Candidatus Nitrosotalea okcheonensis: one gene and its partners. The main gene of each other region encodes a partner of the protein of the gene in region 5 in a complex. Links are inferred from orthologs where the notes say so. Each region holds a gene or a part of one and is shown on either strand. Other genes may lie near its edges. The genes, in order: BQ3481_RS08135, BQ3481_RS06855, BQ3481_RS07995, BQ3481_RS00465 and BQ3481_RS10485.

Region 1 (6,050 bases), 420 kb from region 5 along the record:
GTGAACAAGGACTTAATGTAACACTTTACTTTTCAGTAATAAATAACCAACTTTTAGGGCCATTCCCAAGTTGGATGGGAAAGCCACAACTTGATCAAAAACTTCAGGATCAAACAGTAGCAATTCTTGATGCCATGCTTTCGAGATATTACATAGTAGATTATGTGATAATTGGAGGAAATATTGACAACTACTTTAGAGATCATCCAAATGAAATTCCACAATACGTAGATTTCTTTAATGGCGTGTACAGCAAATTAAAAATAAAGCATCCACATGTCAAGTTCGGAAATTGGTTCTCGCTAAATGATATAACAAATCATGCTGAGGGTGATATTGTGGGGAAACTAAACCAAGGAGATTTTGTAGCATATTCATATGCACCTGTAGACTTGTTATACTATCAAAGTAACAGTCCAGATAATGAAGGTGCTAATTTACAAAAAATGATTGATTTTGCAAAAGGTAAAAAAATAGCATTGATGGAAGTTGGTTGGAGTACTGATAAATCAATCAATGGAACAAAAGATGATCAGCAAAAATTTGTAAAAATTGTGTACGACTTTTACAAAAAGAATCAATCTGATTTCGAGTTTCTCACTTGGTATAGACAATATGATAGACCTGTTGATACATGTTACAATTCATTATACCAGGGTAATAACTCCATATTTGGTAATAATGAAGTCTTGAACAACACTGCTGCATACTTGTGTGGTAGTGGCCTATTTGATGTAGATCAAAATCCAAAACCTGCATGGGATGAATTAAAACATCAAATACAATCTATTCCCAACTCTTGATTGCGAAATTACGATTTTTTTTCTTATTGAAGTATATTCCGATTTTTAGTATATTATTAATTGTAAATATTGTTTCTGCATATGCATTATATGAATCTCCTACGAATGAAGAAAAGACCGATTTTGATCAACTACTTGCTCAATTTAAGGGTGGTCGATGCACCAAAAAAAGATGTATCTGATGTGATTGGTACATTTCAAAAACCTATGGCGAATACTTTTTTCTGTAATTTACACGATAGTAATAACCAAATTATAACAATCATCAAACACTAAATTAGCAAAGTTTGACGAAAATACAACCCATCAAGACATAGTTACTGGCGGTTCGTATACATGGCATTGCTCTGAAACTATGCAAAATGGAAAAATTTCTTTATATTGTAATAATGAACTCAGGATCAATCCACAGGTAATCTCTAATGATACTCAAGTAGATCCACAGTTACACAATATTGAAAATTTGGTCATATTATATCATGAATGAATCCATACCTATTTGGATAAAGCAAGCAACAGGTCTGTGGTCAAGTGGTAATGGACAAGATCAATATTTTTATTCTGCAATTGATTATCTGGTGAAACATAACATTATCAGATCAAATAACGAAAAATAACTATTTCCACAGTGCCTCATTGGCTACAAAAAAGTGCTCATTTATGGTTTACCGGTGAAATTGATGATAATACGTTTGTTAGTTCTATTCAATATATGATTTCGTCAGGAATAATTCACTAATGAAAAATTGAAATGCGGTCGCCGGGATTTGAACCCGGGTAACGGGCTTGGAAGGCCAGTGTACTAACCAAACTATACTACGACCGCTCACTGTGCCAATCTTAGACCTACATAATAATTCTTTTTTCGTATTCATAGAGTATACGTGAAATTATAATGTGAGCTTCAAGTGGATTTTTATCTACAGAAACCGTCTTGTCAAAATACTTACTAATATTATCAGAAAAGTGACCTTTTGAAAATCCTCCTATTATAAGACAAGTGTTATCTTTTATCTCATTAGCTAATTTTTGGTAAGAATTTTCGATCCCTTTACTTGAAAGTGCAATTGTCTGTTCTGGATTGATTTTTTTAATTAGATTGCCAAAACTCATATTCTTTAACGCAAGAAGTACATTATTATTTTCTTTAATTTCTTTAATTGCATACAGTTTCTCAACAAGTCCTATGAATCTATGATATGATTTTGGCAATCTTACATTTTGACCTATAAAAATAACTTTATCATCAATGGTGTGAACAAACACATTCACTTTATTTTCAAAATAAAGGGGAATGCTACAAGCTTCAAGAAGTGAAAAATGTACCAAATCTGGTCTTCCTCTCTTTATCTCATTTTTGATTCCCTTCATTGCAGCAAAGTGCCATGATATGTCAAGCAAAATTTCAGATGGTTTTTTGTTAAATCTCTTGGCGGATGCTGTAACAGAATTATGCCTCTGTAACTCTAAAGGTACTAATTCTAATGCAGATTCTGCTATTACAAGCGAGAGCAAGATTGTATTTTAAGGGTGGGAACTATTAAACAACATGAAACCCGCAATCAAGGTTCTTCTAATAGAGAGAATGAAAATTTTAATTAAAAATGCCATATCAAATGTAAGATCTAATCCTGAATTGGCAGAAAGGCAGGCGATGCTTGCTAAGAGACTGTGTACAAAATATCGTATTAGAATGCCGTATGAATTGAGGATGAATTATTGCAAAAAGTGTAAAAAATTCATTGTACCAGGATTTACGGCAAGAATAAGGATGGGAAGAAGTACTATCAAATCGATACGTGTCACCTGTAGTTTTTGTAATCATACATATCGAAAGATAATCAAAAAACAAATTCCAATAGGTCAATGATTTATAAGACGAACTTTGAATTTTGGTTTTTATGGCAAAGGCGTACGATGTACCAGCGGATTTATTGATCGGTAAATTATCCGAGACTCTAAAGAATGAAGATATAGTACAACCAAGCTGGATTCCATTTGTTAAAACTGGTGCTCATGCAGTAAAGCCTCCTCAACAGAGTGATTGGTATTATACAAGATGTGCATCTCTTCTAAGAAAAATTTACTTGCACGGACCTATTGGCATAAATGACTTGAGATCAATGTATGGAGGTACAAAGCCTGTTGGTTATGGAGGAGCTCATCATAGAGATGCTGGTGGTGCAATAATAAGAACAGCAGTACATAGTTTGGAAAAATTAGGTTATTTAGATAAAGTTGAAGGAAAGGGTAGAACGATATCTCATGAAGGTATGAAGAAACTTGATAGACTATCAACTGAGATCTTGAACGAATTAATTGTAAAGAATCCCAATCTGAAGAAATACTCCTGATAATATCATGAGCTCTCATAATCCAAATGACGATAGAAATCCAAGCGATGCAGAAGTCTCTGCTTTAAAAGAAAATGCACTAAAAACTCTTCTAACAGCTGAAGCAAGGTTAAGGTTAAACAATGTTAGATTGGTTAAACCCGATCTTGCAGCAATGGTCGAAAATTATCTTTTAGGATTGGCATCACAAGGAAGGCTAAATTCACAAATCTCAGATGACCAACTAAAGCAAATTTTGTTATCTACACAACAACCTAAACGAGATTTTAAGATTAATCGAAAATAGTTCTAGGGAAAATATATTAGGGGTAAACTAGGCGATCACAAGTATGAAAGCAGTCGTTTATGACAAGTATGCTCCAAATGATGATTACAAATCAATTCTAAGTGTAAAAGAAATACCTGATCCAAAACCAAAATCAAATGAAGTTGTTTTTCGAATCAAGGCAGCCGCATTAAACTATAATGATATCTGGGGAATGCGAGGACAACCAGTTCCAGTACCATTGCCACATATATCAGGTTCTGATGCTGCAGGAGAAGTCATTGCAATAGGAGAAGATGTTGTTAATTTCAAAGTTGGCGATAGAGTTGTTTCACACTCAAACATGTCATGTAGGGTATGCGAAGCATGCACTGACGGACGTGAATATGATTGTCAAAAGAGAACCATATGGGGATTCCAAACTGGACCTACATGGGGCGCATTCTCTGAAATCACACATTTGCCTGAAGTTAATGTTGCAAAAATTCCAGAGGGCGTAAGCTTTGATGAAGCTGCTGCAGCTTCCATGACATTACTTACTTCATGGCATATGCTTGTAGGGAGAGCAAGAATTCGTCCTGGTCAAACAGTTCTTATCATGGGTGGAGGTTCTGGTGTAGGAAGTTTTGGAATTCAAATTGCAAAATTATACAATTGTACTGTTATTGCTACAGGAAGTCCAGACAAACTAGATAAACTAAAAGAATTTGGAGCTGATTATGCAGTTGATCATAGAAAACCAGATTGGAGTAAAGAAGTAAGACAAATTGCAAAACCATTTGGGGGGATTGATATATCATTTGATCATATAGGACAAACACACTGGAATGATCAACTAACTTTGCTAAAGTATGGTGGAACACTGGTAACATGTGGGGCAACAACAGGATATGATGCAAAGACAGATTTGAGACACATCTTCTTCAAAGGAACTAACATTCTAGGTTCTACACAAGGAACAAAGGCAGAATTAGAACACGGATTGTATTGGATGGGTAAAAAGAAAATTAAAGCCATTATAGATTCAGTGTATAACTTTGAAAATGCTGCAGAAGCACATACTAAGATGCTTACTGGTAAAGGACTAGTAGGCAAAATCTTACTCAAACCATAACTCTTCCATTTATGGCAAGACTCTTGCGTAGTCTTTTGTTCGTTCCAGGAAATAATACTCGTTTTCTAGAAAAAGCAAAATCTCTCAATTCAGACATCATATGTTTTGACTTGGAAGATTCTGTTCCTTTGGAAGAGAAAAAATCTGCAAGAAACTTAATAAAAAATGCGTTAAAACATAGATCTGAATACAATTCAGAAATTTATGTGAGAACCAACTCTCCCATATCCGGAATGATATCTGATGATCTGCTGGAAGTTATTCAGAAAGGTGTAGATGGCATAGTGATTCCCAAAGTAAATACAATAAACGAGATAAAAAAAATTGAAAAAATGATGACGGGATTGGAAAAAAAACGTAAACTAAAGCCTATAGAAGTTATGGCATCAATAGAATCTGCTGAAGGCGTTGTAAACGCATATTCTATTGCATCATGTAGCAAAAGAATATCTGCCTTGATATTTGGTGTATTTGATCTACTAAATGATCTAGGTGTAGAATATACTAAGAAACCAGAAGGAGCTCTATATTCACGAGCTAAAATTCCAATAGATGCAAGGGCTGCAGGAAAATATGCAATTGATGCAATCTGGCAGGATATTGATGATGTTGCTGGATTGGAACAAGACTCTGTTGTTGCCAAGAATCTTGGATATGTAGGTAAAAGCATTATTCATCCACAACAAGTTGATGTTGTCCACAAAGTATTCTATCCTACTCTTACAGAAATTGAATGGGCAAAAAAAGTTATGAGTACATATGATCTGGCTAGAAAAAGTAAGAAAGGAGCTACCACAGTTGATGGCAAAATGATTGATGAGGTACATTACAAAAGGGCTGTAGCGTTATTGAATTCTATAAAATAATCAGGCATAGTTAAAGAATATCCCTCTATCTATTATCTGATAAACATAAATCATCTTACTGTAAATAAAAATTCATCAATTATGTTCACTGGAATAATCGAAGGCTTGGGTAATATTGTCATGTTTGACAAAAAAACAAGTAACCGAAGTGCAGCAAAAATGAAAATTAAACTTGGTAAAATTGCAAAAGGCCTAAAAGTAGGAGATAGTGTCGCAGTAAATGGTGTGTGTCTTACAGCAATAAATATTTCCAAGGGAATAACAGAATTTGAAATGATTAGTGAAACAATAAAAAAAACTAGTCTAGGATCCTTGATACGTGGTGACAAAGTCAATATTGAAAGAAGTCTTAAAGTTGGTGAACGATTAGAAGGACATTTTGTATTAGGACATGTTGATGGCGTTGGTACTATTTTCAAGATTAAAAAACAAACACACCAAGTACAAATCTGGATAAAAATTCCACAAGAATTATCAAAATACATCATCAAGAAAGGTTCTATAACAGTTGATGGCATAAGCTTGACGGTCACTGATACATTGAAAAATTATTTTTCTGTTTCAATAATACCGCATACTATGCAAATAACTAATCTAAATTACAAAAACATTGGCGACAAAGTTAATATTGAAACTGACATACTCGGA
Region 2 (5,795 bases), 630 kb from region 5 along the record:
TATGGCGCTTTGGTATCCATCTTTTTTTGTATCAGAATTAAAGATTCCAATTCAGAATTCACATTCCCAGACGGTGTACCACAACTTTGACAAAATTTGCATTTTGGGTCAAGGCCTAGTGGTAAAGACTGGATTACAGGATATGCCCTACATGCAAGCGGCCGGTTTTCATATATTTTACATACATATCCTCCATGGGGAGATCTTTTACTTGATTTTGTATCAAGAAATGGACAAGTATTACCATCCATGTCCTTTCCCATCATCTGATATGCAAGTATTGTTTTCGGCTCAGATTTTGTTTCAGACACACCTATTCTTGGCAGGATTGTTACTTCGATGTCATTTTTTTCTGCCAGTGATACCATTTTCTCTTTTTCTTCAGGCATGACAAGCACACCAATCTTACCAAATTGTATCGTAGGATAATACTCTCGTTCAATGCAACATTGAGAACATTCTTCCACACAAGAAAAATCCAATATCTTCCATATGCTAAAAAAGGATAAATCTCCTTTCATCAAAGACAAGATCTGATCCCTATAAGGTTTCCAAAGGGCATAAATAGTAATACCCTTATATCACCAATTCTTATACTTTCTAACAATGGTAGCATATAGAACAAGCATGCAGATAGTAAGAGATTTGCTTACTGTAACAGAAGAAAGCGGTATGAACGGCATTAATGTAACATCACTTCTAACCAAGGCAAACTTATCACATTCGAGACTTTCAAAATTCATAGACAACCTCACCGGTGCAGGCCTAATGAATAAGATAGAATACGACGGCAAGAACACATTTGTCATAACATCAAAAGGTAAGCAATATCTGGAAACATACGAAAGATTCCAGAATCTCGCAGATTCTTTTGGTTTAGAGCTCTAAGCCAATTTTTTCATTATTTTAGATCAGAGATTAGATATCTTATTTTATAAAATTTTAAAAAAATTATAAATGTAATTTTTTTATGAAAGATCATCCCCGGATTTGATCAGACACAACTTACAGCAAACAAATTTTTGATAAACCATACAATAAACAACTTAGATCTAATGATCGATCCTAGGAATCATGTCAAAGAACCGACAGATCTATAAAGGTGTGGTTTGGTTTATCAAAAGGGGAGTAATTGTGGGAGAGACACTAGTATGGTGGAAAGGACTTGCAAAAGAATTAGAATTAGACATAGAATCCCTTGACGAACGAAAAGATGAAAGCAGACTATAGTTAGCACATAATATTTTTATAACATAATAGAGCCTCGAACGGGATTCGATCCCGCGGCCTAACGCTTACGAGGCGTTCGCTCTACCAGGCTGAGCTATCGAGGCAGTGGTTCGCAATGTAATCAGAGTTTATAAAAAGCCTTTGCGCTTTTGATTCATTGAAAGTATCAATTTCAGGAGTTAGGGGAATTTTTGGCAGTGACCTAAATCTTGAAGACATAATCCATTATTGCAGAAATTTTTCACGTCTTGTCAAGTCAAAAAAATGTGTAATAGGCAGAGATACAAGGCCATCAGGCGAAATTGTAACCAATGTTGCAATTGCTTCACTTTTAGAGAGAGGAGTATCAGTGTACAATCTAGGTACGTCCCCTACTCCCGTTATTTTCAGAGAGGCAAGAAAATATGGAAGCGGTTTGATAGTTACTTCTTCACACAATCCATTAGAATGGAATGGCCTCAAGTTCATTCTAGATGGGAGAGGCATCAACGAATCAGAACTAGAATACTTGGAAAAGAAAGACATGTTTCAAAGAGAAGCGATTGGAATTGAAACACAAGTCAACTCAGGTTATATCGATGAGGCTATCAAAGTAATTGGCGATATAAAAAAATCATCAAAAATAGCAATAGATGTTGGTGGAGGGGCAGCATTTAGTGTCGCTCCACAGTTGTTAAGAAGATTAGGTTGTAAAGTAAGCATCATCAACGGTACACCTGGCAGATCAACTCGAAGTCCAGATCCCACAAACGATCAATTGTCAGAGCTTGTTCATGCATCAAAAAAAGCAAACATAGGTTTTGCTTTTGATCTTGATGGAGACAGACTAGTCGTAGTTAGAAACGGTAAAAAACAATCACCAGATGTAACACTAGGTCTTGGCGTAGCAGGTGCACTTGAGAAAGGATACAAGAAATTTGTTCTCAGCATAGACACAAGTATTACAATTGAGAAATTTATCAAACAGGAAGGTGGTCAAGTAAACAGATCAAAAGTGGGAGAAGCAAATGTTGTGGACTTGATGTTAAAAACTAAATCACAAGCTGGTGGAGAAGGAAGCAGTGCAGGATTTATCCTACCAGAGTTTAACATGTGCAGAGACGGTCTTCTTACAAGCGGTCTTATTGCATCAATGGTTGGGACAAAACAGTTTGAAGACATAAACAAATTCATGGAAGGGTATCATCAAGTACGAACCAAGGTTAGTGTAGATTCGAAACTTCATAAAAAAACACTTGAAATCCTTTTGAAAAAAATGAGGAAACAATCAAGTCAGATAATAACAATTGATGGAATAAAATCAATAATAGATGAGGATAGTTGGGTCTTGGTAAGACAATCAAATACTGAACACATTATCAGGATCTCTGCAGAGTCAAATGATTTGAGTAAAGCTAAAGAAATAGAAAAACAGATCACCAAGTTGGTTAAACAAAGCTATGAAGAGTCCAGATGAGACAAAAATAATCAAGACATTTCAAAATAGATTCGGAAAGAAATCAAGATTTCAACCAGAAGATGTCGAGGTCTTGAAGATAAAAAATGCTAAATTTGTTGTAAAGTCAGATATGTTGGTACAAAGCACTGACGTTCCTACAGGGATGAAACTGGGAGAGATTGCAAGAAAAAGTTTGGTTTCATGTGTGAGCGACTTTGCATGCAAGGGAATCAAGCCCATATTTGCTACTATTGCACTAGCAATACCACGTGGTTTTACTCAAAAAATGATCAATGAGTTGGCAAACGGTTTTCGGAAGTCAGCCGAGGAGTTTGGATTGCACATAGTAGGAGGGGATACAAATGAAGGAAAGGAGCTGGTCATAGAAGTATCCATGTTTGGAGATGGCAACAAGAAAATGCCATCAAGAGGAGGTGCAAAAACAGGAGACATTATAATAACATCAGGGCCTTTTGGCCATTCTTCAGCAGGTTTGAAGATTGTTCTGGATGGTTACAAGGCAGAATCCAATACTGCAAAAAGATTCAGAAATGCAATCTTTAGACCAAATCCCAGATTAGATTTTGGATTAAAGGCTGTTAGATATTTTTCTTCATCAATGGATTCTAGTGATGGACTTGCTATAACGCTAAACGATATGAGTGAACAGAGCAAAAAAAAATTTGTGATAACCAGTGTGCCCACCGAAAATAATGTAATCAAATTTGCACGTCAAAATAAAATGAATTTTGAGGATCTAGTGTTTTGTGGCGGCGAGGAGTATGAAATTGTATTCACAGTACATCCAAGAGATTTGAATAGAGTTAGAAATTTAGCAAAGAAAATGAATGTTTCATTATATGAGATAGGTTATGTATCCAACGGAAAAAACGTGGTTTTGGTTGACAATGACGGACTCAGAGTCATAAAGAGATGCGGTTGGACACACCTTAGATCCTAATGTTTTTTAAACCCGTTAAAGAGTCTTCAAATGTTGTCCGCACAAGAAGCTAAGGAAAAATGGGGCATAGCTCATATTTTCAGTAGTTTTAACAATACCATAGTGCACATCACAGATGTTTCCGGTGCAGAGACCGTAGCAATTAGTTCCGGTGGACGACATGTTAATGCAGACAGATACGAATCATCCCCCTATGCTGCAATGAAATCAACTGCAGCAGTAGTGGAGGCAGCACATGATAAGGGCTTTACAGGTCTTCACATTAGAGTAAGAGCAGTAGGCGGAGTCGGTTCACGAGTTCCAGGCCCAGGTGCACAGGCAGCAATCAGAGCTCTAGCAAGAGGCGGATTCAAGATTGGAAGAATTGATGATGTAACTCCAATTCCTCATGATACTACCAGAAAGAAGGGTGGTAAAAGAGGAAGAAGAGTCTAGTCGTCTACTAGCTTCACTTTTACTTTGGCGTTTTTGTTTTCAAAGAATTTTGTCATAAAGGCAATAAATTTATCTTCGAGTTTTTTTCCTTTGGTTTTTGCAATTTGATCTCCAAGTTTCAATTCCATCCCAGAGAAAAGTTCTGTCTTTATCAATACTTTGAAAAAGGCCCAACCAAATCTTTCCATCGGTTTGCTTATTAGAAAACCTTCCTTGACACCACAGAGAGTCTGTAATTCATCCATGGCAGCGGAAACAATCTCTAGGTCAATTTCATATTTGGTTGTTGCAATCTCAAGAATAGTAGCTCTGCCGTGCATAAACAACCATCCATCAGGATGTACAAATAATAAACTTACTTGAGACATACACGATGTAAGAAATTATTTGCACCTAGCAATTATCAGATGTTTGTACTTGGAGAGTCATTAGAAGATACAGGCTCTGTAGATTCTGACGTTGACTTGGTTTGACCTTTTAGCTTATCTGACCAAGATACCATCTTACCATCTTGTTCAACACTTATTGTAGTTTGTATTCTTACATGAATTCCAACAGATCTGAACAATGTCAATAATTTCCCCCCATCAATGATTTCAGTGATTTCCCCTCCTTGAATAAGCTCTGCAAGTTTTTCTACGACGAGCTTGGTCTCAGTAGGAAATTGTGATTCTGCATTCTGAAGTACCTCTTCTCCCCTATATCCAAGTTGTTTGAGAACAATATCCCTAGGAGAAAGCTTCTGTATTTTTGATTCAGGTTTGACCTCTTCAATTCGTTGTCTTTGTGAGATATTTTTTTGCATCTCAAGCATTCTTTTTGCTTTAAGAAGTTCTAATTCTTTGTCTTCGTCAATCAACCCTTGATTACCCCAATTGGAACAAGCTTTGCTACTTTTGTAGCTATTCCAAGTTCATGAGATACATTTGCTACAGCATCAACATCCTTGTATGCCTCAGGCGTTTCCTCCACCACACCTTCTCGTGTAAGAGCTTTTATGAAAATTCCTTTATCATTCAATGATTTTTGTACTTGGCCTTCTGTGAAATTTCTTCGTGCTGCAGATCTTGACATCATCCTCCCTGCACCGTGTGCAGTAGAACCAAAGCTCAAATCCATAGAGCCTGGCTTTCCCAACAAAATCCAGCTGCCAGTACCCATAGAACCAGGTATGAAGACAGGCTGGCCTATGTCTCGATACTTTCGTGGTATTTCGTCTCTTCCTTGCGGGAATGCTCTTGTTGCACCTTTTCTATGAACTACAACTGATCGTAACTCACCATCAATTTTGTGTTTTTCGACTTTGGCAATGTTATGAGCAACATCATAGATTAGTTTCATGTCAAGGTCAGATTCTGACTGTTTGAAAACTCTTTCAAAGGCTTTTCTTGTCCAGTGTGTTATCATTTGCCTGTTACTCCATGCATAATTTAATGCGGCAAACATTGCTTTTCTATACGACTCTCCCTCTTCTGAAGAATTTGGAACACATGCAAGTTCTCTGTCTACTAGATTTATTTTGTATTTAGAGAGCGCTTGTTCAGATACTCTTAGATAATCACTGCATACTTGGTGTCCAAAACCTCTTGAACCGCAATGAATCAGTACAGTAATTTGTCCTTCATTAAAAATTCCCATCTTTTTAGCAGCCTCTTTGTCATGAATTTGATCAACACGCTGGACCTCAAGGAAATGATTTCCAGAACCAAGACTTCCAAGTTGTGGCGCACC
Region 3 (5,995 bases), 450 kb from region 5 along the record:
TACTGTATCCAAGTTATTCTATATTGAAAAAGAAAACCATGAAACCGGTAATTGGTACAATTCCACTAATTGAATTTGATATTCCAGAAGAGGATTCTTTGTACGCAAATCCGAAACAAGTCTCATGGACAAAAAGATATCTAAAAACACTTGACAAAGAAATTAATCATTTGGCTTTAACTGTGAAAAAAAATCTGGATATGAAAAAAATACGAGGCATGTTAAATTGATTCTAATACCAATAATTGCAGTTATGTTTGCACTTGCACTTGATCTTATTTTTGGAGATCCAACAAATCGATATCATCCAACTGTTTGGATGGGCAAATTGATTGGCAAGTCTATACCGTACATAAAATCACAAAATCCAATAACTGACAAAATTAATGGAATTCTTCTTCTTGTTTTGTTGATAACAATGGTATCCATTTTAATTGCTTCATTATCATATTCGTTAAAGTATATAGAAAATCTCGATTTGAGTATACTTTATAAAATTTTATTCATGGGTGCAAGCATTGTCCTAGTAGGAATTCTTCTAAAGACTACTATCGCAATAAAGGGAATGGAAGAACATGCCTCAAAAATTATGAATTCTATATCGAAAAATGACCTAGATGGTGCTAGAGTACAACTTTCGATGATAGTAAAGCGTGATACCAAGAATTTGGATAAACAGCATGTAATTTCTGCAACACTAGAAAGCATTAGCGAAAACATCGTTGACGGAATAACTGGTCCGCTCTTCTATTTTTCAATTTTTGGTTTGATTGGTGCGTTTGTCTATAGAACTGTAAACACTGCAGACTCTATGATAGGATACAAAACGGAAATATTTAGAAACATAGGTTGGTTTACTGCGAACTGTGATAAAATACTTAATTTTCTTCCCTCGAGACTCACAAGTCTTGTAATGGTATTTTCCTGTATTGTACTAAAGGAAGATTGGAAACACTCTATTCATATTATGAAAAGAGATGGTCCAAAGACTGAAAGTCCAAACGCTGGTTATCCAATGGCTACTCTGGCTGGTGCACTTGGAATAAAATTTGAAAAGATGGAACATTATGTACTAGGTGATGGTAATTCTGAGATAACTGAAAGACATTTTAGAGCTACGATTTCTATAATGAAGGTAACTACAATATTGTTCGTTTTATTTTTTACAGTTCCTGTGATTTTGCTTTTGTCATATCTTGGGTTGATGATTTAATGTTTAAGGGAATATCATCAGTAGTATCATTTCTAACCATTATCCCTTCTAAGAATAGCGAACTAGAAACTGTAGCGAAAAACATGTATCTTTTTCCAGTTGCGGGAGCTTTGATTGGCCTAATTATTGGTGCATCAGGTTATGGGTTATCGTTATTTCTACAACCATTGATTACTGGCTTGATCTTAACTGGAGCACTTGCTATAATCACCGGAATGCATCATACTGATGCACTCTGTGATTTTGCAGATGGAATTATGGCAAAGGGAACAAAAGAAAAAAAACTTCAAGCAATGAGAGACCCAGCAGTTGGCTCTGCAGGTGTAATGACAGTTGTTCTATATGCAGGAGGTATGATACTAGCTATCTCCATGATCAAGGGTTTTGCATTGTTTGAGGCAATACTGTTAAGTGAACTCATGGCTAAACTATCAATGGTAATACAGGCAAATCGTGGGCTTTCTGCTTGGCAAGGACTCAGTTCGCCATTTACCCAATATATGAAGGATCCGCGAAAACTTGTTGTAGCTGTACTATTGACAATAACACCGGCTGTAATTTTGGCAGGAGTTACAGGCGTATTTGTAGTAATATCCTGTGTAGGATTATCTTTTCTATTGCTTGTCATTGCAAACAGAAGCTTTGGAGGAATTTCAGGTGATGTGTTTGGTGCAAGCAATGAGTTAGTAAGATTGGCATCACTACTGATTTTTGCATCTGTATGATAGGACTAGTTATGTGTGGAGGTAAGGGTACCCGAATGAAATCCTCTAAGGAAAAATTACTTTTACTTTATAAAAAACCATTGATAGAACATGTTCTAAATGCTTTAGAAAATTCAGAAATATTCTCTAATATAGTATGTGCTACAAGTAATAATGCTCCAAGGACTCGTGAGTTTGTTTCTAGTTTGGGTTTTGATACATTAGAAACAAATGGAAATGGATATGTCACTGATCTAGGAGAATCTCTGTTAAAGTTCAATGAACCAATTTTTGTAACTTCTGGAGACATGCCTCTTTTAGATCCTGAGATAATTAAAAAAATTGTAAAACTAGTAAATGAAGAAAATGCGTGGACAAGCATATTGATACGAAAAAATTTTCTTCAATCTCTTGGATTGGAAGCAGAATTTTTTGTTAATTATGGTGGTGAAGAATATGTCTATACTGGAATTTCTATAGTAGATCCTAAACAGATAAACAACATACAAACTGTGAAGGAGTCTTACGTTATTCTTGATGATAAAAGAATAGCTACCAACCTGAATACAAAGAAAGATTATGACTTAATCTGTGCTACCTAAAACTTTTCCATTTACTTTTGCGATGGAGCCAGTTGGCTCTGCTAAAGTATTACCACATGCCTTGCACGTAACTACTGACGAAACATGCGAATAAACAACACTCTCTTCTCCACATTCTTTACACTGTACTCTCTGGAATTTACTTCCTGGTTTTGGTATCCAAATATGAGCTCTTTTCATTATGCAACTAACTCCAATTTTCTCAGTCTTATTCCAGATACATTCCACTTCTTCTTACATTCTGGACATGTCATGATAGGTGTAATCTTCTTAGTAGTCTTTGCTGGCTTTGCTAACTTTGGAAATTTCTGACCGCCATAACCTTTCTTGTCTTCGGCATGTCTTCTTTCACCGATAGCAGAACCTCTTCTCTTTCCCGCCTTGTATATGGAGACCTTGTGTAACGTATGTTTCTTACACTTGGGGCAATACCTATTGATCTCCTTCGGCATGTTCATAAAAAATGAGCTACGTTGACCGTAATTTAAACATCGCTTTAATAGATCATAGATTAAATCATCTCTATGAAGGCCAGCTCACTTGCCTCCATGATTTCATCGCTCAATTCGGTTGCAATGGGCAAAAGCAAGGCAGATGTTGTCTTAAAAAACTGTAGGCTGGTTAATGTATTCTCAAGGGAAATTATACCTCAAATTCATGTGGCAATCAAAAAAGATAGAATTGCATATGTAGGAAAAGATGCATCTCATACAGTTGGAGAAAAAACTGGTGTCATTGATCTACAGGATAGATACATCACACCAGGATTTGTAGATTCCCATGTACACATAGATCAATATGTTCTTCCATCAGAACTTGCAAAAAAATCACTTCTATCAGGTACTACTGCTTTGTTTGCAGATCCGATTGACATTGTAAGTGTCTGTGGTTACAGGGGATTCAAGGAATTTGTTAAAATGACACAGCGTCTTCCAATCCGGGTCTATCATGTAATTCCTGGAGGGCTGCCTGTTGATAGAAAATTCAGCCACGCAAGAACATTGACCAAAAAAGAAGAGCTCAAGGGATTGGATATTGAAAACGTGGTTGGATTGGGCGAGGTATTTTCTTGGACCAAAGTCACAACACGAGATCCTAATACTATGAAAAGTATATCCAATGTTTTAGAAACTAATGGCATCATAAATGGTCATACGGCTGGTGCGAGTGATAAAAAACTAAATGCGTACATCGCTTCTGGAATTTTCTCATGTCATGAACCAATTGATTATGATCAAGTCCTAGAACGACTCAGACTTGGAATGTGGGTCATGATGAGAGAAGGTTCTATCAGACGAGACCTAGATAAAATCCTGCCTAGTACATTGTCTCATAAAACGTATCTTGATAGACTTATGTTCTGTACCGACGGGGTTAACCCAAAAGATATTGTAGATTACGGAATGATTGATCATTGTATAAGAAAATCTATCTCTATTGGCATGGATCCAATAGATGCCATAACTATTGCATCAAGAAATTCCTTTGAGTATTACGGCATGAGCAAGGATCTTGGTGCAATAGCACCAGGCAAGTTAGCTGATATTCTAGTCTTTGACGATCTGGAAAAGATCAAACCAAACAAGGTCTTTGTAGGAGGAAAACTGATGGTAGATAACAACAGCCTTGTAGTAGACACACCTAGGACCATAATCCCCGACTGGATGAGAAAAACTGTGAAGACAGGAATAAAGTTTGGAGAAAAAGACTTTGTTATACCGTGCAAGGAGAACATAGCTCAAGCATTGATTATCAAGCTTGATACTGAAATAATAACAAAAATGGATCAGGAAGAGCTTCAGGTAATAGACGGTAATGTAGTGACATCATACGATAAAGATGTGTGGAAGGTAGCTGCCATTGATAGAACATATGGTACTGGAAAAAAATCTGTAGCATTTTTAAGAAATTTTGGTGCTGATGTAGGTGCATTTGGATGCACACAGAGCTTTCATGAAAATGATATGATAATTGTAGGCTCGAATGAAAAAGACATGGCCTTTGTTGCAAATACTCTGACTAAAATGCAAGGTGGTATGCTTGTCGCTAAAAATGGTAACATCTTAAGTAAATTCTCATTACCTCTTGCAGGCCTGATCTCCTCATTATCTTTTGAAAAAACATTAGATGAATACGCTAGTATAGATTCTAAACTAATCGAGACTGGGTGCAAATTTAAAAATCCTCATCTAATACCTCTTTTCTTACCGTTTCTTGCATTACCTGAGATCAGAATCTTATACACAGGTGTTGTAGACGTTAAAAATAGAAGATACTTGAAGATCTTGAATCGATAAGATATTAAAAGGGGCAATTAATTACATGAATTAAGGGCTTAATTTTGGCATCTATTCAACAAACACCACAAGGACCTGTGTTAGTACTAAAAGAAAGTGCATTACAACAAAAGGGAAGAGACGCACAAAAGAATAACATTGCTGCAGCAAAGCTAGTTGCAGAACTTGTAAGAACAAGTCTTGGTCCACGTGGAATGGACAAAATGCTTGTAGATTCTCTAGGTGATGTTACAATTACAAATGATGGTGCTACTATTCTAAAAGAAATCGATGTTCAACACCCAGCTGCAAAAATGATGGTTGAGATTTCAAAAACTGTTGATAATGAGGTAGGTGATGGTACCACATCTTCTGTAGTATTTGGTGGTGCTTTGTTAGCAAAAGCCGAAGAGCTTCTAGAAAAAGATGTTCATGCTACAGTGATTATTGAAGGATATCAAGCAGCTGCAGAAAAAGCACTTTCACTTCTCACCGAAATGGCAAAACAAGTAGGCACAAATGATAAAGAAATCTTGCTAAAAATTGCAAAAACAAGTATGCAATCAAAGCTTATTTCGGAAGATAGTGACATGTTATCCAAACTTGTAGTTGATTCCATACTCCAAGTTGTAGAAAAGGAAGCAGAAGGAAACAAAGTAGATCTTGATAATATCAAGGTAGAAAAGAAAGCAGGAGGTTCTATTAGAAATACTCAGTTTATCAAAGGCATAGTACTTGACAAGGAAGTTGTCCACAGCGGCATGCCTACTAAAATAGAAAAGGCAAAGATTGCATTACTTAATTCAGCTTTAGAGATTGAAAAAACGGAGATGAGCGCAGAAATTAGAATTAGTGACCCAACGCAAATGCAGATGTTCCTTGAGGAAGAAAATAGAATGCTCAAATCAATGGTAGATAAAATTCACCAAATTGGCGCAAATGTATTGATTTGTCAAAAGGGTATAGATGACATCGCACAGCATTATCTAGCTAAACAAGGTATACTTTCAGTTAGAAGAGTAAAAGAAAGTGATATGACAAAGCTTGCCAAGGCAACTGGAGGTAGAATCAGTAGTAATATCGATGACATGATTCCAAAGGACTTGGGTCTAGCAGATCTTGTAGAACAAAGAAAAGTGGAGACAGACAAATGGGTCTTCATTGAAGGCTGTAAGAATCCCAAAGCCATTACATTGTTGC
Region 4 (5,990 bases), 1.7 Mb from region 5 along the record:
CAAAAAATAATTAACATTCTTAACAAAAATGCAAGGACACCCTCAAAAGAAATTGCAATCGAGCTGAGAAATTCAGGAGTGGATGTATCAGATAGGACTATTCGAAAAAGAATTGAAAGGTTAGAGAAAAATGGAATCATAAAAGGTTACAAGGCAGTATTGAGTGGAATCTCCTCAAATGATCAGTTCGAGGCGTTGTTTCTCAAACTCAAAATAACAAGATCCATGGAAAATACAACCGAGGCGATAAAAAACTACATCAAGACTTTACCAAATTATCTTTTTATTGCCACCGTAGATGGAGATTGGAACATGATCACAGTATTACGAATAGAAGGAACTGAAAAAAATCCATCTGCAAGAATAGTAGAAAAGTTCTCTGATCAAATAATAGATTACAAGATGGGCGGAATTCAGATAAAGGATGTAAATCTTCTCAACATGTCCATGTTGTTGCTTACGTGATTTCAGACAACTTGGTTGTATCCAATGCATTTTTCAATTCATTTATCGAAAATGGTTTTTGGACAAATGCGGTGGAGCCAAAACCAATAGTTTTCCTAACACGCGGTGTTGATTTTTCATCAGCAGTTATCAGTATGATAGACATGTCAGGTTTTGATTCAAGAAGAGTTTTTGCTATCACGTCTCCTTTTACGTCCGGCAAGTCCATGTCAAGCAATACAATCGGATTTTGTTTGGATTTGACAAGTTTTGTTATGAGAGCAAGTGCAGACTTGCCATCATCGACTGTTTGTATGTCAGAGTATCCCAATTGCCGCAGAAAACTTGTTAGTCTTAACAGAATTGCAGGACTGTCATCAACTAATATAATTGGCCTTTTCTCTTCAACTAGTTTATTAGCATATTTCTGAGCATCTTCAAATGCCTTTCTGGCATCATCATAACGACCTATTCTAAGAAAACATCTAGCTGCACACTGGTATGCATAGTTTGAATTATTTTTATCATTTTTTGCCAGTTTCAAATAGAACTCGGCTGCTTCGTTAAGCTCGTCTTTTCTTTCCTTTCCTTGTCTTGATTTACATTCAGATGCGAGTATGAGATACAGTCCCGCCCTGTAGTTGTTGTTTTTCATTTCCTCGTGGGCAAGATCCATGAACATATTGTGAGCTGTGATATTTTGATCGTTTTTTAGATATGTACAGGCCAGATCAAATCTCTCTAGATCTTCTTCCATTATCATCACTATACAAGATTGAGTATAATATGTGATTTGTGTAAAGAGGAAAACTCTTGACTTGAACTAGGAAAAGAGTAGATAATACACATATTATAAACAAAAATGGAAGAATAACAGAGTGAGTAAGGAAAATCCCGGTGTAGGCATTTCACAACCCCCTGTAAATATACTGTTTAGCCCACTAGATGTCTCTAAGAAAGACGTGTGGAGTATCGACGTAGTACGCATTCTAGAGATTTTGATTAAAATTCTCAGCCAGACAGATAAAAAAGATCTTCGAGTTGCCGGAATTGCGGCATTGTCTTCTGCAATGATACATAGAATGAAAGTTGAGAGCATCTTTGCACTGCAAAAGGCAGCTATGGAGAAAAAACCCCTTACTCAGAGAGAAAATGTTGACATAGAAGTAATAGACATGCCATACAGGCACGAATCCACATATCCAGTAACATTAGATGAACTGTTATCAGTTCTTGAAAACCTTATTGGCACAATAGCAAACCCACGTTCAAGCAGAAGACAACTAGAATTTGAACCAGTTCAGGCCCCCAATTTTGACGATTATTTCATCTCTCTTGAGAAAATAATAGGTCAGTATGAAGAGCTAATAATTAACAAGATAAGGACTACAGGCTTTGGTTCCTTTAATAACATAGTATCAGAACTTGAGCTCATTGATGTAATCAGATGTTTCTTTGCCATTTTATTTTTGGCACGAGACATGAGAGTCGATCTTGAACAGACAGAAGATGACATCATAGTATCGCTGATAAAATAGAAATTTACAATCAGATCAACACTAAGTAGGAATTTCATTTAAGTATGCTCCAACCTACCATGTTGTAAATGGGCAAGATAGAAGACGATGATGTAATGGCAAGATTAGAGGCAGCATTATATTCAGCAGGAAGACCATTGACCATAGAAGAATTAATCAAGGCATCAGGAACAGAATCTAGGACCAAGACTTTGGCCCTAATGACAAATCTTGTCAAAAAAACAAAAACGGTATTCAAGGCAATCGAGGTTGCAAGTTTGCCAGACGGGTCATATGTATTTCAGCTAAAGCCAGAGTTTAACACAGTAATTAGAAAATATGCCTCAAAACCACTTTTGCCCACAGCCACTCTCAAGACATTATCATATATTGCATACATGCAACCTGTTTCTTCAAAGAGACTAGTGGAAGTAAGAGGATCAGGAGTGTACATGCATCTAAAATTATTACAGCAATTAGACTATATCGAACATCAAAATGTTGGCAGGTTAAAGATATACAACACTACAGAAAAGTTCCAAAAGTATTTCGGCATACAGGGAGACAAGGATATTCTCAAGCAGAAACTCTTTACAAAAGTAAGAAGCTCTAGTCAAGCCATACAACAGCAAACACCCGAAGCATCCACGGAACCATTGACCCAGACAAGTCAATAACCAGTCCAAAAATAGCAACCCAAGCTGTAAATGGTATAAATTAGAGATACTTTATCGAGTCAACATGAAGAAATCTGTGGAAAATCTTGCAACAAGTAAGATTACAGGTGGTAGAAGATATCCTCTCAGATCAAGACGAAAATACGAGATAGACAGATATTCTGTAGAGGCAGTGCCAGGAGAACAAGTGACCATAACTCGTAAGACCAGAGGAGGGAATCAAAAAACATCCTTAAAGACAACAAATGTGGTCAACTTGACAGTCCCAGGCTCCAAAGTTAAAAAACTAAAGATTCTCAAGGTGTTAAAAAATCCATCAAATAAAGATTATGAGAGACGTGGAGTAATTTCAAAAGGTGCAATTTTAGAAACAGAGGCAGGTCAATGCAGGGTAATTTCAAGACCTGGTCAAGACGGCGTAGTAAATGCAATCTTGATAAAGTGATAAGATGAAGGATTACGAACATGTCGTAATCTGGCTCGACTATTTCAATAAGACCATTACAAAGAAAATGGGTAGAAAAGTTTCTCGTGAAAAGAGCATTTTTGACCCATCGTTAAGTGAGTTGATTGTAGCTGCCAAGGCTTCAGGATTGGAACCAACCGAGACAAATGATCAGGTAAGGTTTCCAAGACGGCCGTATGTAAGGTCTGGCTACATAACACTTGCAAAGACCAAGCCAAAATCCAAAATGATTTCTGCGATTTCTGAAAAACTAGTTTCAAAAAGAGCCAAACAGTCCAAGTAAATACCCATTATAGCTTGCAGCTAAAGTAATGTTGACAGAACCATATTGATAACAGTATTTTGTTGAGAATGTAATTGCAGGAGGTAGGCGAAGTATTGCATCTAGCGAGTAGCGGCAGAGTCATCATCAGACTCACAAAACAACTAAGAGACAACCAGGTAGTCGTAGACAATTCGGGAGTCAAAGTCGCCAAAGTATCAGAAATGATAGGTCCTGTTGATGCACCATACGCGTCGGCAGTTCCGCTTACCAATAACATAAAAAAACAAATCGGAAAAAAAGTTTTCATCGTCGAAGAAACTCCTGTGATGAGACCAAAACGATTCAAAGGTAGAAGAAGATGACCACAATAACAGAATTACAAACACATTGCCCGGAGTGTCGTTCCAATTTGATTGACGACACCCATAGTGGCGAGAAGATTTGTTCAGGCTGCGGATTGGTCGCAATGGAACAGATGCCAGATTACGGAATTGAATCAAGAGCAACAAATCCTGAAGAAAAAATGAAGATGACAAGAGCATCAGGACAAACAAGTTATGCACAACATGACTTGGGAATCAGAACAGAGATTGCAATGGGATCAAAAGACTTCAGTGGAAGGACAATATCAAGCGATATGGCAAATCAGATGTACAACCTAAGAAAATGGCAGACCAGGATAAGGGTTGCATCACCAGAAGAGCGAAGACTTGCAAACATCTTGGCAAAAATAGGAGAAACGTGTCATGTCCTATCACTTCCAAGAAATGTAATAGAGTCAGCATCCATGATATACAGAAACTTTCAAGGACAGGCAGATGCAAAAGGCAAATCAGTTGCTTGCATGTCCGCTGCAACAATTTACATGGCATGTAAGCAATGCGATGTTGTAAGATCCCTTGATGAAATCTGTGCTGCAACAGGAAGTTCAAAGGAAGATAAGCTTAATGTCAAACTGACAGCAAAATACTACAGAACACTTGTGATGGAACTTGGTTCTAAAACAGCACCCACTGTAACTCTTGAGAAATACATATCAAAAATAGCAAATCTGGCAAAACTTGAAGTTCGTGTAGAAAGACTCGCTGCAGAAATTGCAGAAAAGACATCAGATCACAGTCTTGCAGACGGAAAGGCACCAAACGGGTTGGCTGCTGCATATCTATACATAGCATCAACTCTTCTTGGACAGAGCATCCTTCAAAGAGATGTCTCAAGTGTTGCAGGAATAACTGAGGTCACAATACGAAACAGATGCAAGGAGATTCTCACGGCATACAAGATGAAAGTGACATTACGACAATCAGTAGTTAAGAACTAAATCCTTTTTCTTATTTTTATATTCAAACAAGGATCAGGCTTTCAACTAGTCACAGTAGTTTTTGTCAAAGATCTCAAGTCTACCAGATTAGAGAGACATGTGGCATGTTGTTGCTGAGATGTTTTCCTGCCACATATCTTGCACATTTTTTGTATTGTTTTCCTACACTGGTTACACCACATGCATTTTGCAAGTTCTCCTCCACAGATTCTGCAACTCTCATCAGGCATTATACAATCACACTTTGTAATGAGTAGATCTTTGTTTTTAGCAGAGCCCAAATAGATCCAGTAGCATACCATAGCGTTCATTGTGATTTCACTGATAAACATATCATACATTATACATTACACATGACAAATCATATCATATGATAAATAATTAAGGATTGGACATAAATATTTTCAAAAAATATCTATATTCCAAGCATGTGCTTGACACACTGCGGTCTTTTCTTCCCATCATGCAGTTATAGTATATGGCAACCTGGTACACAAAAACACATGTCAATACATAGATGATACATTCCCAAATCCTCGTACCGAAACCCTTGATATCCCAAAGTTATCCTTTGTCCTAACAAACATTCTCACAATGGCAGATCTTTTACGAATTATTTGCTGTCCCTTCATTGACCGGAAGAAAGGATATCTTTTCAGACGCTCTCCCTTTGTGTGCCTGTATTTCTTGATTGGGCAGACAAGTACAATCCCTATGCCCTCGGAATAATCATACTGCTCTTCTCCAGAATAGATGAAATCAGCCGCCACATGCGATACCATCCCTGCAAGAGGCGTCTTCTTGTGAAATGCACATAGTAATGATATTTCCAAGAAGTGATCATTAGCTTTTTCTATCAAACTGATTTTATTGTGCGATCAAAATAGGCTTGGAATTATTCCCAACATTCAACTATGTAATTTTGGTAGTTCTAAGACCTAGTTTGGATCCAATTGAACTCAAGAACAGCACATATTAGAAAAGATAAACAATGTCAAGAAAGTGGAATAGTGCAGTTATAACATACTCAGAGAATACGCTATTTTTTCTGATCAAGTGGAAGAATTATGATAAAATTAGTACCAGAACCCATTTCTGATTTAACGTTGATTATTCCACCATGATGTTCAATTATAGACTTGCAGCTTGAAAGTCCAAGACCAGTACCAATTTGTTTTGTAGTAAACAACGGATCAAAGATCCTAGGCAGAATGTTTTCTGGAATTCCCGGTCCAGTATCCCTAATCGTCAATACAAGATTGTCATCATTCATATCACACGTTATGTCCAGTGTACCTTT
Region 5 (5,801 bases):
ATTTTTTATTGAATCAAAAATACTTGGACCTACTTCTTTTAGATATTCTAGCGAGGTATCTCTTATAGAATCAGATATTAGACTATGCAGAACTTTGGAACGATTTATAGCAGTATCATCTAGTTCAACAAGTTCAAACTTTATAGATTGTTCAATTGAGAATATATCAGATGGTCTGGGTAATGCCAAAACATTATGAGATATGGATCTAGTTCTTTCTGCCTCTCCCACAAGTAGTTCCAAACTATGTATTCCCATTCGTACACTCACACCCTTGTCTTGGTTTATCTCATTACTGGAACGCGCTGCTTGAACAATTCTTGTCAGGATCTTCAGTATGAATACAGGAATAAACGAATGAGGTATTTTTGCTTCCTGTATTATAATTAACATCTCTTCTGAGATTGATTTTGGATAATGTGTTTGAATATGACTTTTCAGTCTATCATAAAGAGGCTCGATTATTTTTCCAGAGTGTGTATAATCTATAGGATTTGCAGTAGCGATGAATACTGTTTTTGGTTCAAATATAACAGGATACGCGCCAGTTGTGAATCGTCCTTCTTGTAAGACAGACAAAAGTGCTACCTGTTTTCTAGTATCAAGAACTGGCAATTCATCAATACAAAATAATCCATGTTTTGCCTGCATGAGTTGGCCTGGAGAATAAGATTCAATTTCATAAAGTTCTTTACCATTTTTAGTTATCTTGATTGCATCTATCTGTCCAACTAGATCTTTTACAGAAATATCAGGAGTTGCCAGCACATACTTGAATCTGTTTTTACCATCAATCCATTCAATAGAAGTGTCAAGTTTGTTATTACGAATTTTTTCCATGCTTTCACCATTTATGTGGAATTTTGGAACAGATGTGGGATTGTCTTTGTCCTCCAATAAAAATATCAAATCGTCTGGTGGAAGATCCATGGGACAATCATTTGTCACACTTCCTTGGATTACAGGCATTGGAGAAAGCAATGTGTTTGCAATTGTTTGAGCTATCCTAGTTTTTGCTTGTCCTATCTGGCCAACTAGAATCATATCATGACATGACAATATTGCACGATCTAAAGCGGGGATGACGTCATTATCAAAACCTACTATTCCAGGATATTTTACACTCCCGGATTTGATCTTTGAGATTAAATTTCTACGAAGTTGTTCCTTTGCACCAATTACTTTATAATTAATTTCTAGAAGATCCCGTAGTGTTTTGATTTGTTCATAGTCTTCAGGAACACCGGCCATGATTTCAGTATACTTTGGTTCAGAATCATAACTTCTACTAACAAAATTTGTAAATTCCGGAGACATTACAATAATACTCTTTAAATTGGATTTAAAGTATTATTATTCTAGGACTCGCATGTTGTCATTTGATAACCGGCCAACTGTAACTTTGATGCATTGACTTGAAGAATTAATGGCGGTGTACACAACATTTTTCTCCATCGCTTCACTTGTATTGTCTTTAGAATTACCAAACCAGGTACAGAGTTGCTGTTTCCCTAGAACCTACTTTTGATAACTCGATTATTAGTTCCATCTACTTGTAACTCTCTTGTGCTTGATCTAAGAAAATGACCACCCATTCCAAAACCATGAAATCGGCCTGAGATGTAACGGCGCCTATTTAGCATGGTTTTTATCGGGGATGTCGGGGATTTTTTAATACTTGTCTTCACAGGAGTTTAGGCACATAGTTAGAATTGCTGGTAAGGATATTCCAGGCGCTAAAAAGACCATCATTGGAGTTGGTCAAGTAAAAGGAATTGGTTATAATTTTGCAAAATCACTTTTAGAAGTATTAAAGATTAATCCTAACAGTAATGTCGGTTTTCTTACAGAATCACAGGTAGAAGAAATTGAAAAAGCCATGAGAGATCCAATATCTGTCAATATACCCACGTGGTTTCTAAATAGGCAAAAGGATATGGATACAGGAAATAACTTTCATCTTATTACTTCTGATATTGACTTTAACGTAAGAAATGATATCGAGCGAGAAAAAGGCATGAATAGCTGGCGAGGATTTCGTCATACATATGGATTAAAAGTTCGCGGACAAAGTACACGTACCACAGGTAGAAAGGGCGGTGCGGTCGGGGTTAAGAAAGGTGGCAAGGTATTACCAGCTGGTTCACCTGGTGCACCAGCTGAGGGCGCAGCTCCTGCAGCAGCTCCAAAGGCAGGTGCAGCTCCTGCAGCAGCTCCAAAGGCAGGTGCAGCTCCTGCAGCAGCTCCAAAGGCAGGTGCAGCTCCTGCAGCAAAACCTGCTGCAGCGGAAAAGAAAAAGTAGGTGTAACAGGTGGGAGATCATCCAAAAAATTCACGCAAAATGTGGAGAAAACCAAAACGTCCTCTCAACTATGATTTACTAAATGAAGAATTACATGTTCTAGGTACTTTTGGACTCAAAAATAAAAGAGAATTATGGAAAGCACATACCGAACTTTCAAGAATAAGAAACCAAGCAAGATCACTCTTGGCGTTAACTCAGGATGTTAGAAGTACGAAAGAACCAATATTGATGAAATCACTTGCAAGAGTTGGACTAGTCAAAGAGAATTCAACCTTAGATGATGTACTTAATCTAAAGGTGACGGACTTTTTATCCAGGCGATTACAGACAATTATCCAGAAAAAAGAATCAATCAAGAGTCCATATCTTGCAAGACAAATAGTAGTACACGGTCATGTGATGATAGGAGAAAGAGTGGTTACTGTTCCTTCATATACGGTAAAGGTGGAGGAAGAAGATCAAATTTGCCTATCACCAGAATTAGATCTTAGCAAGACAAAACAACAGCCTGTTCAAAAAGTAGAAACCGAACAACCAACGGAATAACACACACGCAATCATTATTTATCAATAATATGTATACGATATCAACATGTGTTCAATTATAGGATATCTGGGTCTAAGCTCTGCTGCACCAATAATAGTCAAGGGATTAAAGAGAATGGAATACCGTGGTTATGACAGTGTAGGAGTTGCCACTTTTTCCGAACATCAAATCAGTGTAAGAAAGGGTGTGGGTAAAGTTTTAGAAGTAAACAAAACAGAAAAACTAGACGAGCTTTCTGGAACAATAGGCATAGGACATACTAGGTGGGCTACTCATGGAATGGTAACTGACACAAATGCTCATCCACATCCATCAAGTTCAGGAGAAATAGCTATTGTACACAATGGAATAATTGAGAACCATGAAGAATTAAAAAAAGAACTCCAAAAACATGGTTATACTTTTAAAAGTCAAACAGACAGCGAAGTAATTGCAAATCTTCTCCAGTATAACTATGACAAGACTAGAGAAATTAAGAAATCTGTTGTAGACACAGTAGCTGAATTAAAAGGAAATTATGCTTTTGTTGCAGTCTTCCAAGATGGTACATTATCTGCAGCTAGACTGCATGAACCATTGATAATAGGAGTAGGAAAAGAAGGATATTTTATTTCAAGTGATGTACTTGGATTTGTAGAATATACTGATGAAGTAATTTATCCAGACAACAAGGAATTTGTAATAATTGACAAAGAAGGATTAAAGATCTTTGATTTTGATGCAAATCCAGTACGTCACCAGATAACCAAAGTGTCAAAAGAATTTGCTGATGTATACAAGGGTCAATATGCTCATTACACGTTGAAAGAGATTTCAGAACAACCATTAACAGTATCAAGTGCTGGAAATAATACCAAACTTGAGATTGACTTGGCTTCAGATTTAATAAAACATGCAAGAAATGTATACATTACTGGAAGTGGGACAAGTTACAACGCAGCATTAATTGCAAAGTTTCTTTTTTCAAAATATGCAAAGATAAAGATTGATCCATTGATTTCTAGCGAAGCACAATTTTCGCCCGACATGTTTGAAGAAAAATCAATTCTAGTTGCAATATCACAGAGTGGAGAAAGTGCAGATGTATTAGAAGCTGTAGGTATTGCAAAAAAAACAGGGTCTAAAATCATATCAATAGTAAACATGATGACGTCCTCATTAGTTCACCAGTCATCTATTTCCATGGGACTCAATTGCGGTCCAGAAATAGGGGTTGCAGCAACCAAAAGTTTCACATCACAACTTGTTGTATTATATAAAATAATTGATAAAATATGTGATGGCTGTATGGAACTAGATCTTACAAAAGTATCAGAAGCAATCAAGAAGATACTCTCCAATGATTCTAAAATCAAAGATGTTGCAAAGAGACTGAAGAATGTTTCAGATATTTACGTATTAGGAAGAGGCATGCATTATCCAATTGCTTCTGAAGGATCATTGAAGTTAAAGGAACTCACATACATACATGCAGAGGGACTTCCAGGAGGAGAATTAAAACACGGTCCCTTGGCATTGATGGATTCTAATTCATATGTTTTAATCATAAACCCCAATGATTCCACCTATAATGATACGCTAACATCAGCTAGAGAGATAAAAGCAAGAGGAGCCAAGATAATAGGAATTTCAGACAAGCCAAGTGATGTATATGATCATTGGATAGACATACCCAGTATCAACGAGCCATTATATCCACTTGTAGAAATAGTACCAATACAACTTCTCGCATATTATGCTGCAATTGACAAAGACTTTGATCCAGACTATCCAAGAAATTTGGCAAAATCAGTAACGGTCAAGTAATTTTCAAATATTCCTTTTCAGTTAGAGCCAAAAGACTTTTTGCATCAAGTCCTGTCTTTAACATGCAACCAATAGATGAACCTCCAGCCCCTGCTCCTTCTTTTACAAACCCTTTAGCATATGAGCTCAATCCAGAGATTTCTGATTCTGCAAGTTTTAGTCTGGCAACCAGTATAGGCACATCCATTATCTGCGATATGATGTCAGACAGGTTTGCAGATTTATCTTCAGACACATAAGAGGTGGTACCAACAGCAGTATTCTTTCCTTCAAATCCAATACTTTTTGCAAAAGCAAGTACGGCTGCCATCTGTGTTCCACCAGCTAATAGAACCCTAGAGATTTCAGATGCTGTGCTAAGTATGCCGGCAACTGTTGGAATCATTGGATCACCCAATTGTGATATAATTTCAAATGGATCGTTTGATTGAAGCCTTTTCAATGCCTCTTTTACCGTTTGGATCTTGAGATCTACAGGGTTCTGAGGCATACTACTGCTAACAGATCCTGTAATTCCAAATCCTTCAAGCACTCCAAGAGCTGTAGTAGTACCGCCAGGAATACTTTCACCAACTATAACACAGTCAGTTGAAGCCCCGAGAAATCTTCCAATTATTCTGCCGTATTCAACCGCTTTTCCAACATCATCAAGACTAAGAGCTGATTCTTTTCCAATGTTTTTACCATAATTCAAGTTCATATCAATAAATGGAAGTTTTGGAGACACTTTGCTACCAGCATTTACAACAACACTTGGAATGCTTGCTGCTTCCAGTGCAGTTTTTGTCAACAGGGCTGGAGTCGGTTTTCCATCAGGAGTCATCGGAATTACAGAGATGCTTCTACAATATCCGTAGTGGATAAATTCAGCATCTGCAGGTCCTGTAAATTTTATCAGATCTGGATGTTCTCCAGCCATAGTTATTCCAGGTATTTCAGATGTCGCAGTGTAAGATATCACTAGAGAGAAGATAAATTTTTTTTGTTCAGTTTGTTTTATGAATTCTAAGCCTTTTTGCTGGTTTCCAAGTATTTCAATGTCTTGCAATGATTAATCACTACCCATAAAATTCACGAACTCTGATTCTGTTCTGGGTTGCAATACAAAATTTGTCTTTTTTTCTTTAGATATGGTTGAATTCG

Evidence for each region.
Region 1: BQ3481_RS10485 (region 5) and BQ3481_RS08135 share a complex: the UniProt entries of both Methanocaldococcus jannaschii proteins name them as parts of the 30S ribosomal subunit. The link is inferred for Candidatus Nitrosotalea okcheonensis from one-to-one orthologs.
Region 2: BQ3481_RS10485 (region 5) and BQ3481_RS06855 share a complex: the UniProt entries of both Methanocaldococcus jannaschii proteins name them as parts of the 30S ribosomal subunit. The link is inferred for Candidatus Nitrosotalea okcheonensis from one-to-one orthologs.
Region 3: BQ3481_RS10485 (region 5) and BQ3481_RS07995 share a complex: the UniProt entries of both Methanocaldococcus jannaschii proteins name them as parts of the 30S ribosomal subunit. The link is inferred for Candidatus Nitrosotalea okcheonensis from one-to-one orthologs.
Region 4: BQ3481_RS10485 (region 5) and BQ3481_RS00465 share a complex: the UniProt entries of both Methanocaldococcus jannaschii proteins name them as parts of the 30S ribosomal subunit. The link is inferred for Candidatus Nitrosotalea okcheonensis from one-to-one orthologs.

Annotation. Positions count from the first base shown.
Region 1 is NZ_LT841358.1:1,353,069-1,359,118, reverse strand. The notes cover bases 1,485-4,430. They hold BQ3481_RS08135 (30S ribosomal protein S19e), read left to right. Parts: upstream 1,485-2,704; coding sequence 2,705-3,157; downstream 3,158-4,430. Other genes in these bases: BQ3481_RS08125 (zinc-binding dehydrogenase), read left to right, coding at 3,487-4,430; BQ3481_RS08130 (DNA-binding protein), read left to right, coding at 3,165-3,443; BQ3481_RS08140 (ribonuclease P protein component 4), read left to right, coding at 2,353-2,673; BQ3481_RS08145 (ribosome biogenesis protein), read right to left, coding at 1,650-2,318. Also shown: BQ3481_RS08155 (hypothetical protein), read left to right, coding at 1-803; more of BQ3481_RS08125, read left to right, coding at 4,431-4,536; BQ3481_RS08120 (HpcH/HpaI aldolase/citrate lyase family protein), read left to right, coding at 4,548-5,402; BQ3481_RS08115 (riboflavin synthase), read left to right, coding at 5,484-6,050. UniProt on the Methanocaldococcus jannaschii protein: May be involved in maturation of the 30S ribosomal subunit.
Region 2 is NZ_LT841358.1:1,148,711-1,154,505, forward strand. Bases 2,671-5,361 are described here. They hold BQ3481_RS06855 (30S ribosomal protein S11), read left to right. Parts: upstream 2,671-3,659; coding sequence 3,660-4,064; downstream 4,065-5,361. Other genes in these bases: BQ3481_RS06845 (phosphomannomutase), read left to right, coding at 2,671-2,686; thiL (thiamine-phosphate kinase), read left to right, coding at 2,671-3,629; BQ3481_RS06860 (hypothetical protein), read right to left, coding at 4,061-4,384; BQ3481_RS06865 (DNA-binding protein), read right to left, coding at 4,468-4,923; BQ3481_RS06870 (RtcB family protein), read right to left, coding at 4,920-5,361. Outside these bases: BQ3481_RS06825 (YkgJ family cysteine cluster protein), read right to left, coding at 1-467; BQ3481_RS06830 (winged helix-turn-helix domain-containing protein), read left to right, coding at 628-888; BQ3481_RS06835 (hypothetical protein), read left to right, coding at 1,075-1,230; more of BQ3481_RS06845, read left to right, coding at 1,388-2,670; more of thiL, read left to right, coding at 2,670-2,670; more of BQ3481_RS06870, read right to left, coding at 5,362-5,795. UniProt on the Methanocaldococcus jannaschii protein: Located on the platform of the 30S subunit.
Region 3 is NZ_LT841358.1:1,331,725-1,337,719, reverse strand. Bases 1,101-3,991 are described here. They hold BQ3481_RS07995 (30S ribosomal protein S27e), read right to left. Parts: upstream 2,700-3,991; coding sequence 2,502-2,699; downstream 1,101-2,501. Other genes in these bases: BQ3481_RS07985 (adenine deaminase), read left to right, coding at 3,095-3,991; BQ3481_RS07990 (50S ribosomal protein L44e), read right to left, coding at 2,699-2,977; BQ3481_RS08000 (NTP transferase domain-containing protein), read left to right, coding at 1,935-2,519; cobS (adenosylcobinamide-GDP ribazoletransferase), read left to right, coding at 1,213-1,938; BQ3481_RS08010 (cobalamin biosynthesis protein), read left to right, coding at 1,101-1,213. In the rest of the region: BQ3481_RS08015 (cobyric acid synthase), read left to right, coding at 1-230; more of BQ3481_RS08010, read left to right, coding at 227-1,100; more of BQ3481_RS07985, read left to right, coding at 3,992-4,816; thsB (thermosome subunit beta), read left to right, coding at 4,861-5,995.
Region 4 is NZ_LT841358.1:77,257-83,246, reverse strand. The notes cover bases 1,507-4,392. They hold BQ3481_RS00465 (30S ribosomal protein S8e), read left to right. Parts: upstream 1,507-2,702; coding sequence 2,703-3,083; downstream 3,084-4,392. Other genes in these bases: BQ3481_RS00450 (transcription initiation factor IIB), read left to right, coding at 3,728-4,392; BQ3481_RS00455 (H/ACA ribonucleoprotein complex subunit GAR1), read left to right, coding at 3,462-3,731; BQ3481_RS00460 (signal recognition particle subunit SRP19/SEC65 family protein), read left to right, coding at 3,088-3,387; scpB (SMC-Scp complex subunit ScpB), read left to right, coding at 2,051-2,638; BQ3481_RS00475 (chromosome segregation protein ScpA), read left to right, coding at 1,507-1,982. Also shown: BQ3481_RS00485 (Lrp/AsnC family transcriptional regulator), read left to right, coding at 1-465; BQ3481_RS00480 (response regulator), read right to left, coding at 458-1,201; more of BQ3481_RS00475, read left to right, coding at 1,323-1,506; more of BQ3481_RS00450, read left to right, coding at 4,393-4,690; BQ3481_RS00445 (hypothetical protein), read right to left, coding at 4,770-4,913; BQ3481_RS00440 (hypothetical protein), read right to left, coding at 5,197-5,523; BQ3481_RS00435 (sensor histidine kinase), read right to left, coding at 5,730-5,990.
Region 5 is NZ_LT841358.1:1,777,510-1,783,310, reverse strand. The notes cover bases 1,385-4,081. They hold BQ3481_RS10485 (30S ribosomal protein S4), read left to right. Parts: upstream 1,385-2,311; coding sequence 2,312-2,851; downstream 2,852-4,081. Other genes in these bases: glmS (glutamine--fructose-6-phosphate transaminase (isomerizing)), read left to right, coding at 2,898-4,081; BQ3481_RS10490 (30S ribosomal protein S13), read left to right, coding at 1,679-2,302. Also shown: BQ3481_RS10495 (AAA family ATPase), read right to left, coding at 1-1,317; more of glmS, read left to right, coding at 4,082-4,658; nicotinate mononucleotide-dependent phosphoribosyltransferase CobT, read right to left, coding at 4,651-5,706; BQ3481_RS10470 (MBL fold metallo-hydrolase), read right to left, coding at 5,710-5,801. UniProt on the Methanocaldococcus jannaschii protein: One of the primary rRNA binding proteins, it binds directly to 16S rRNA where it nucleates assembly of the body of the 30S subunit. With S5 and S12 plays an important role in translational accuracy.